4 regions of the Agrobacterium salinitolerans genome follow, and region 2 is predicted to be linked to each of the others. Evidence: riboswitches for the same ligand, from Rfam matches in the RefSeq annotation. Region 2 holds a riboswitch; each other region holds the start of a gene.

Region 1 (2,195 bases), on a different contig from region 2:
TCTTGAGGCATTTGCATTGCGACGCGCAGCGGGGCGGGGCCATATTGTCGGCCCGGTCGTTGCGGGCGACGAGACGGCGGCCATCGCGCTGGTCAGGCGGCATTTTTCCGATTTGGACGGTCAGCTTGTCCGTCTTGATGCCGTGCGTGACAGCGGTCTTCTGACCGACTTCCTGGCGCAATCCGGGCTGGTGGTGATCGAAACGCTCACCACCATGTCGAAAGGCGCGCCGCAACCGGCAGGCTGCGGTTCCGCAGAGATTTTCGCCCTGGCAGGCCCGTCTTTGTGCTGAGGTGCGGCACTATCGCAATTGACGCCCCGCTTCTTGCCCCTTATGTGAGAAAGCGACGGTTCCTGCAGCCGAAAGGCGAAGGGATTAATAGGGAACATGGTGCGGGCGATCTTTTTCGCCCAATGCCGTGGCTGCCCCCGCAACTGTAAGCGGATTGTCGTTCATCCCCGTGACGCTTCAAGGCGTCATGCCACTGTATTTTTCGGAAATACGGGAAGGCAGATGAGAGACGCAAATCCGTGAGCCAGGAGACCTGCCGTCAAAATATGAACCATCGTTACGGGCGGGGAAGCCCGGAGGAGGATTTTGTAATGTTATTTCATAACATTTCGTTTGCGTCCTATTACCGTTCTCCGTACAAGACGTCCCGCTGTTGCTGCGCGTTCTGACGCCTGCTGCTCTGGAATAAGTTTTACTTTCGACTGGAGAACACATGTTTCATTCTAGACGCCTGCCGGTTCACGCCGGCTTTCTGGCCACCGTGCTTTCGGTTTTGCCTGTGGTCGGCGCCAATGCCGCCGAAACCACCTATCCCCTGACAATCAACAGCTGCGGTCAGGAGATCACCTTCAAGCAGGCGCCCACCCGCACCGTTTCCGTTGGCCAGAGCACGACAGAGGTTCTTTACCTGCTTGGCGTTGCGGACAAGGTCGTCGGCACGGCGCTGTGGATCGGTCCGGTTCTGAAGGGCTACGAGGAGGCCAATGCCAAGGTCGAGCGACTGGCCGATAATGATCCGAGCTTCGAGGCGGTCGTCGGCAAGAAGCCGGACCTTGTCACGACGCAGTTCCAGTGGCAGATCGGTCCCGAGGGTGTTGTCGGAACGCCGGCGCAATTCGCCGAACTCGGTATTCCCGTTTATACCTCGCCTGCCGATTGCGTCGGCAAGGACAATTCCGGCGGTGGTGATGGTGTACGCAACACCGGCTTCACCATGGAGTTGATCTATCAGGAAGTCCGCGACCTCGCCAAAATCTTCGACGTGCAGGACCGCGGTGAAGAGGTCGTCGCCGACCTGAAGAAGCGTGAAGAAGCCGCCCGTGCCAAGATCGCCTCAGCCAATGGCAAGCTTTCCGCCGTCTTCTGGTTCTCGAGCGCCGAGCTGGATATCGATCCCTATGTCGCAGGTCGCAATGGCGCTCCCGGCTACATCATGTCCGCGCTGGGGTTAAAGAACGTCATCGAAAGCGATGAAGAATGGCCGACCGTCGGCTGGGAAACCATCGCCAAATCCAATCCGTCCATCATCGTCGCCGGCAAGATGGACCGCCGCCGTTTCCCCGCCGATGATATTGCCGTCAAGCTGAAGTTCCTCGCCACCGATCCCGTGGCCAGCATCATGCCCGCCGTCAAGGAAGGTCATGTGTTCGAGATGGATGCGCAGGCGATGAACCCGACCATTCGAACCATCGAAGGTATTGAAACGCTGGCCGAGGCGATTTCGGCCGCTGGCCTCGCCAAGTGAACCGTTTCACCACCCATCTTGGTAGGGCGGGGCTGGCATTTGCCGCGCTCGCCCTGCTGCTCGTCGCGCTGATGGCCGGGGCGGCCATCGGCGAGACTGCCATCCCTTTGGATGTTGTAGCAAAGACGATTGCCAACCGCGTTTTCCACGCGGGTTATCCGCTTGAACCGCTGGATGAAGGCATCGTCTGGAGTTACCGCCTCAGCCGCGCCGTTGTTGCCGCCTGCTGCGGGGCGTCGCTGGCGCTCGCCGGAGCAGTGCTGCAATCTCTTTTACGCAATCCGCTTGCCGATCCCTATATTCTCGGCATCTCCGCTGGGGCCTCCACCGGTGCCGTCGCCGTGGCACTTCTGGGCTTCGGCGCGGGCTTTCTGACGATGCCGGCGGGCGCACTCATCGGCGCTTTTGTCGCTTTTTCGCTGGTCAGCCTTCTGGCCG
Region 2 (2,195 bases):
GAGACCCCATAGCGTTCTTCGAGCTTGCGGATCGTGTGGCTCAGCGCGGACTGGGTCACATTCAGCCGTTCTGCCGCCGCCGTCAGACTGCCCATGCGATCGACTTCGCGCAGGATCGACAGATGTTGCCTGTCCAGCATCGTTATGCGCCTCCTTGGTCGAGGGGAAAGACTTCTATCTGTTCGCTTTCTCGAACAGGAACCGGCCGGTGATCTTCGTCGACCGCGACCATGGTGAAATGTCCGGTAGCCGTGATATGCCGCTCGCCCGTCAGAAGGTTTTCCGACCAGAGTTTTGTCTCGACGGACATGGAACTGCGGCCAACGCTCGCGACACGTGCCTCCGCCTCGACGATTTCGCCGATCTCGATTGGCCTTGCGAAGTCGATACGCTCGGATGATGCCAGCACCACTAGCTTGCCGGAGTAGCGCGATGCCGTCACGAACGCAGCTTTTGTCATGTAGGCGATTGCCTCGCCCCCGAACATCCGGCCGACGCTGTTAGCCTGATCCGGAAAGACGATTTCGACCATGGCAAGCATATCGCTTTCGCCCGGCGCGTCCTCGGGAAGCAGTTTGGGTAAGGCGTAATGCGCCGCGTTCTCGCCCTCTGGAACGGCAACCATATGGAAGACGCCGCGCGTACAGGTATGCCGTTGACGGCCGACAATCGTCTCTGCCACCATCTCGACCTCAACAGTCAGGGAACGGCGGCCAGCCTTGACGGGTCTTGCCGTGAATTCGACGATGTGCCCGATGCGTGCGGGCTGTTTGAAATCGATACGTTCGCAGGACGCGGTCACGAAGGGTGCGCGCCCGAAGCGGGTCGCCGCGATGAAAGCGACTCGATCCATAAGGGCGAGGCCGGTCCCTCCGAACAGAGTTCCGTGATGGTTTGTGTCACCAGGGAAGACGATATCGACGAGTTGTGTTGTCGACAGGTGCTGCATGGGCTTGTCTGTCGTGTCGGTGCTGATCATCGGCGCTGCCATCAGGTTGTGGCAGGGCTGGGCAATGACGCAGAGACGACGGCGCGGAGATGCCGATCGCGAAAGCGGCACTCCGGGACACCCCGCCCGTGGACGTTATCTGTCGTGGCAGGTCTCCTGGCTCGCGGATGACCGCTCCCGCCCGTCTTCCCGGGATAAACCCAGTGACAAAAATGGACGTTCGCTAGCCGCTTACAGTTGCGGGGGCAGCTCCGGCATCTGACCGAATTCCCTCTTAGCTCCGGACTGTCGTCCACAGAACCACGACGGTAAACCAATGTCCCATGCCGCTCGTGGGGTCAAGGCCTCGTTTCCGGTCGGCGGGCCAGACCCACTTGTCCCGCAAGCCATGTCGCTTACCCAAAACCATGAGGACGGCTCATGCTTCAATGAAATGAAATCAATTTTTCTCCATCAACGGCTCAGGCATAAGAGGGGCGCGCTCCAGGCCATAGACAAGCTAAAGATTGTTGATTGAGAAACACGAGAGAAAAAATGAGAGCACTGAAAGAAAAAGAAACAGATTCAGGGTTTTTCTCGGTCCATGAGAACAATATTGCCATGAGCGGTGAATTTACGTTCTCTCTCAAGAGCATTCCTTTTGACGAGGATTATCAACCCTCGGAAAATACGCGGCTCACGACTAACTTCGCCAATCTGGCCAGAGGGGAGAGCCGCCGGGAGAATTTGCGCAACGCGCTGAGGATGATCGACAATCGCTTCAACGCCTTGGCGCATTGGGACAATCCGAAAAACGATCGTTATTCTGTCCAGCTCGAGATCGTTTCCGTCGAGATGAGGATTGATGCTGAAGGCAATACTGATGCTTTCCCCCTGATCGAAATCCTGAAAACGAATATCGTCGATCATAAGACAGGCGAACGCATCGAAGGCATCGTCGGGAATAATTTCTCCTCGTATGTTCGGGATTATGACTTCAGCGTCGTGCTGCCGGCTTACAATAAGGATCGCCCGGCATTTGGCACGCCGGAGAATTTTGGCGATCTGCATGGAAACCTGTTCAAGTGTTTCCTGAATTCAGATGCCTACAAAGAACACTTTCAAAAACTTCCGGTCATCTGCCTGAGTGCCTCCAGCAGCAGGACATACGGCCGGACCGGTAATCAGCACCCTGTATTGGGTGTCGAATACCAGCAGGATGAATTGTCGTCGACCGATCGATACTTCCAGAAAATGGGATTGAAGG
Region 3 (2,195 bases), on a different contig from region 2:
TCGCCGAGGATGTTCTTCGGCGGGCAGAAGGTAAATCCCGTTTTATCGTCGCCATTGCCGGTCCCCCTGGGGCCGGCAAATCCACGCTGGCAGATGCGCTTTGTGATGCTTTGCTCGCACGAGGCGAAACGGCCGCCGTCCTGCCCATGGACGGCTTCCATATGGACAATGGCATTCTTGAAGAACGGGGGCTGCTGCCGCGAAAGGGCGCGCCCGAAACATTCGACGTGCGCGGTTTCCTTGATATCGTCTCCGCCGTTCGTAAGGGGGGCAAGGAAGTTCTTGTCCCGGTTTTCGACCGCTCCCGCGAAATCGCCATTGCCTCTGCCCGAGCGATTGCGCCGGACACGCGCCTGATCCTTGCCGAAGGCAATTATCTGCTGCTCAACGAGGCGCCCTGGACGACACTGGCCGGCAGCTTCGATCTCACTATTTTTGTGGGTCCATCCGTCGCGGTGCTTGAAGAGAGACTGCGCAACAGATGGCAGGGTTATGGCCTCGATGCCACTCAAATCCACGCCAAACTGTTCGAAAACGATCTTCCCAACGGAAAAAGGGTGATCGAAAACGCCCGTCCCGCCGATATTCGCATCGATATCTGGGAATAGATTAACGCTTTTCTCTCTTTGAGCAACGGCACGCATGTGCTGTTAAGTCGTTGTTAACCATGTGTTGAATCTTTTTGATCCACAGGGTAGGGCTTTCCTGTGTCTATTCATTGACGCAAAAAAATCCTCATATACTATATGTGGTGTTCGAGGTTCTTCCGATTCGCAAGGATTGGGAGCTAAGACGGGAATTCGGTGCGTGACGCCATCAGGGCGAAGCAAGGCCGAAACTGCCCCCGCAACTGTAAGCGGCGAGCATCGTTCCGATTTGGGTCACTGGAGCTTAGCGCACCGGGAAGACTGGAATAGATGTTGTGACCCGCAAGTCAGGAGACCTGCCTTGAGCGCAAACGTCCACGGGCGGGGTGTCCGGAGGAAGGTGTCTGACGCAAATGATTTGCGTGCGCCCTTTTCTGCCCCCTCCAGAACAAGCTTCGGGGTGAAGTCATGCCAGTGCATTTGTTTGAGTTGCTGCGCTCGTCGGCGTAGAGAGTGATTTTACGCGGCTAAAAGCTGCGCACGCCCACCCTAATGAAAGATCCATCGCCGCCCGATTGCGATTGCAATCGGCAATGTTGAGCCGTGTCCGCAACCGGCTTCGAGAGAGGAAATTATGACCGTCACCGTTTACAGCAAGCCGGCCTGCGTCCAATGCACTGCCACTTACCGCGCCCTCGACCGCATCGGCGTTCCCTATGAGATCATCGATATTTCCGAAGATGCTGACGCGCTCGATCATGTTCGTGGCCTCGGTTACATGCAGGTTCCGGTTGTCGTTGCCGGCGAACGCCATTGGGCGGGTTTCCGGCCGGATATGATCGGCGCAATCAGCTGAGGCGGCAGGGCGATGGGCCTGATCGTCTATTATTCCAGCCGTTCTGAAAACACCCATCGTTTCCTTCTGAAACTGGGACGGCGATTGTTTCGCCTGCCGCTTGGCGTTGAGGAAGATGTTCCCCACGTGTCCGAGCCCTATGTGCTCGTCACCCCCACCTATGGGGGTGGCGGTACAAAAGGGGCCGTGCCGAAACCGGTCATCCGGTTTTTGAACGAGCCCTCCAACCGAAATCTCATTCGCGGCGTCATCGCGGCGGGCAACACGAATTTTGGCGCAGCTTTCGCATCCGCCGGAGATATCGTCTCGCGTAAATGCGCTGTGCCGTTTCTCTATCGTTTCGAGCTTCTCGGCACGGAAGAAGATGTCGCCAACGTCAAACATGGATTGGAACGATTTTGGACACGCTGACCTCAAGCGCGCTGCGCAAGGATGCCAAACAGCCCGTAGCCGCAAGCCAGAAACCGGTTGATGCGGCTCTGGACTACCACGCGCTGAACGCGATGTTGAACCTTTATGACGAGAACGGGAAAATCCAGCTCGACAAGGATCGCCTGGCTGCCCGGCAATATTTTCTCCAGCACGTCAACCAGAACACTGTGTTTTTCCATAATCTCAGGGAAAAGCTCGATTATCTGGTGGCGGAAGGATATTACGAGCAGGAGGTACTGGACCAGTACTCCTTCAATTTCGTTCGCGACCTCTATGACGAAGCCTATGCCCGGAAATTCCGCTTTCCGACATTTCTCGGG
Region 4 (2,195 bases), on a different contig from region 2:
CCCTATTCCGGCATCACCACCATCCCATCATCCCAAAGTGACAAGTCGCAGAACCCCACCGAACAGCAACAGGCCGCAAAACCGCCTGAGCAGCCCGTTCCCGAACGCGACTACGATCCGAACGACACCAGGGTGCGCGTCATCGGCCCCAAATTCCTGCCGGACCAGACAGGCCGGATCGATCTGAAGAACCCGGCGCTGAAGGGCATTCAGCCGCAGCAGTGAAATCTCTTGCGCGCGCGTAATGGGGCGAGCGCGCGACCCTTGTTTCTTCTCCCCGCCGGGGAGAAGTCCGCGGCAGCGGGATGAGGGGGCGACGTCGGCGATATTCGGAGAGCTGGCCCCCTCATCCGACCCTTCGGGCCACCTTCTCCCCATCCGGGGAGAAGAAACGATAGGCGACGCTATGCGCATCTCATCCCTTACCGCCCACCCCAGCGATTGCGAAACACCAGCTCCTCCAGCGGCACGCGCTGCCGCCAACCCTTCACCGCCAGTTCCGGCTCGGTATAGAGCGTGTCGACCCGGCCGAGACACAGCCATGCGACGATTTCGATATGCTCGGGTATATCGAGAATGGCGCGAATATCGCTGTCATGGAAAATGCTGACCCAGCCGACACCGATGCCTTCGACACGGGCGGCAAGCCAGAGGTTCTGGATGGCGCAGACGGTGGAATAAACGTCCGTGCGCGGATTGTGGGTGCGGCCCAGCACCACCTTGCCGCCGCGTGTCGGATCGCAGGTGACGCAGATGCTGAGCGGGGCCTTGCGGATGCCCTCAAGCTTCAGGCTGCGATAAAGCGCCTGCTTTTCGCCCGTAAACATCGCCGCCGCCTCCTCATTGGCGCGGCTGAAGGCCACAAAGGCCGCCTGGCGCACGGCGCCATCGGTGACGAGGGTGAAATTCCATGGCTGCATGAAACCGACCGAAGGTGCGGAATGCGCCGCCTTCAAAAGGCGCTCGACGAGATCATCCGGCAGCGGGTCCGGCAGGAACTGGTCGCGCACATCACGGCGCGTCTCGATGGCGCGGTAGATCGCCTCGCGCTCCTCCCGGGAAAACGGGCGGGCGGGCGAAAGCGCGTGATCGAATGGATTGACCTCGGACGATGTGGTGCCAGGCGGTTCGGTCGGCATCGTTTATCCCCAACAATGCGGGCGCGCCGATGCAGAAACCATACCGGTTCCGCCGCGACGACGCGCTTTTTCAGCAACCTGCCGCCGTCCGCGCGGTTCGGTCTATCCTGTCAGGCCGGTCTTCTGACTAGGCTTCATCCGCCCCTTTCGCCTTCCCGAATAACTTCAGTGGCATGAGAAAAAGAGCATCCGCCTCACAGCGTTGGGCACGTTCCGGTCTTTCACCGGATTCCCGATTCTCCCGCCGCAAGGGCGGGCACCTGACGGGAGAAGCTATGGGCAAAAAAGCTTGCGAATGCAAGTATCCTGCGGGTGGTGCGGCAATGTGGCCTGCTGCACCTTACCGTCATCATGCCACCGGGAAATACCTGACATACGCAAACTCATCGCCATCAGGTGACCAATTGGGCGAGTTCATCGTGCCCTGCCCGCCGAACAGGTCGAACAGCGTTTCGACATTGCCGCCATCCATATCCATCAGCCGCACCCGCACATCCAGATCGCGCGGATGGTCGAAGACATCGGCGTCATAAGAAACGAACACCACCTTGTCGCCCTTCGGAGACGGATGCGGGAACCAGTCGCCATAAGCGCTGTCGGTGATGCGCTCGACGGCGGAGCCGTCCACACGCACCCGCCAGATCTGCATGCGCCCGGTACGGCTGGAATTGAAATAAATCCATTCGCCGTCGGGCGAATAATCCGGCCCGTCATTGCGGCCCTCACCATGGGTGAGACGTGTTTCGACACCGCTGTCTATGTCCATGGAATAGATATCGAAAACCTGATCGCGAATGCCGCAATAGGCAAAACCTTTCCCATCCGGCGACCAGCCGTGCCAGTAGGAAGGCAGGTTCTTCGTCATCAGCCGCGGCGCGCCGCCCGCCGAAGGCAGCAGATAGATGGCGCTCTTGCCGAATTCCACCTTGTCGGAAATGGCGTAGAGCGAACCGTCGGGCGAAATGCCGTGGTCGTTGTTGCAGAGTGTGGCAAAGCCGGTATCGACCTTTTCCGGCGACACATCACCGGCAAGAGACAGGCGATACAGCAGTCCTT

What was found. A riboswitch is a leader RNA that binds a small molecule or an ion and turns the genes downstream of it on or off. The one in region 2 is predicted to bind cobalamin.
Region 1: it holds a riboswitch for cobalamin, as region 2 does, so the genes downstream of both, O9X91_RS09890 (ABC transporter substrate-binding protein) here and O9X91_RS16945 (acyl-CoA thioesterase) in region 2, are expected to answer to the same signal.
Region 3: it holds a riboswitch for cobalamin, as region 2 does, so the genes downstream of both, nrdH (glutaredoxin-like protein NrdH) here and O9X91_RS16945 (acyl-CoA thioesterase) in region 2, are expected to answer to the same signal.
Region 4: it holds a riboswitch for cobalamin, as region 2 does, so the genes downstream of both, bluB (5,6-dimethylbenzimidazole synthase) here and O9X91_RS16945 (acyl-CoA thioesterase) in region 2, are expected to answer to the same signal.

What each region holds. Positions count from the first base shown of each region.
Region 1 covers NZ_JAPZLN010000002.1:234,693-236,887, forward strand. The annotation lists gene O9X91_RS09885 (GNAT family N-acetyltransferase) at 1-292, shown strand, start outside; cobalamin riboswitch at 332-567, shown strand; gene O9X91_RS09890 (ABC transporter substrate-binding protein) at 726-1,757, shown strand; gene O9X91_RS09895 (FecCD family ABC transporter permease) at 1,829-2,195, shown strand, end outside.
Region 2 covers NZ_JAPZLN010000004.1:374,607-376,801, forward strand. The annotation lists gene O9X91_RS16940 (LysR family transcriptional regulator) at 1-140, opposite strand, end outside; gene O9X91_RS16945 (acyl-CoA thioesterase) at 143-979, opposite strand; cobalamin riboswitch at 1,079-1,269, opposite strand; gene O9X91_RS16950 (DUF1852 domain-containing protein) at 1,550-2,195, shown strand, end outside.
Region 3 covers NZ_JAPZLN010000001.1:1,814,182-1,816,376, forward strand. The annotation lists gene O9X91_RS08615 (nucleoside triphosphate hydrolase) at 1-608, shown strand, start outside; cobalamin riboswitch at 742-965, shown strand; gene nrdH (glutaredoxin-like protein NrdH) at 1,222-1,443, shown strand; gene nrdI (class Ib ribonucleoside-diphosphate reductase assembly flavoprotein NrdI) at 1,456-1,854, shown strand; gene nrdE (class 1b ribonucleoside-diphosphate reductase subunit alpha) at 1,842-2,195, shown strand, end outside.
Region 4 covers NZ_JAPZLN010000003.1:79,692-81,886, reverse strand. The annotation lists gene O9X91_RS12370 (DUF2865 domain-containing protein) at 1-225, shown strand, start outside; gene bluB (5,6-dimethylbenzimidazole synthase) at 423-1,139, opposite strand; cobalamin riboswitch at 1,236-1,418, opposite strand; gene O9X91_RS12360 (TolB family protein) at 1,489-2,195, opposite strand, start outside.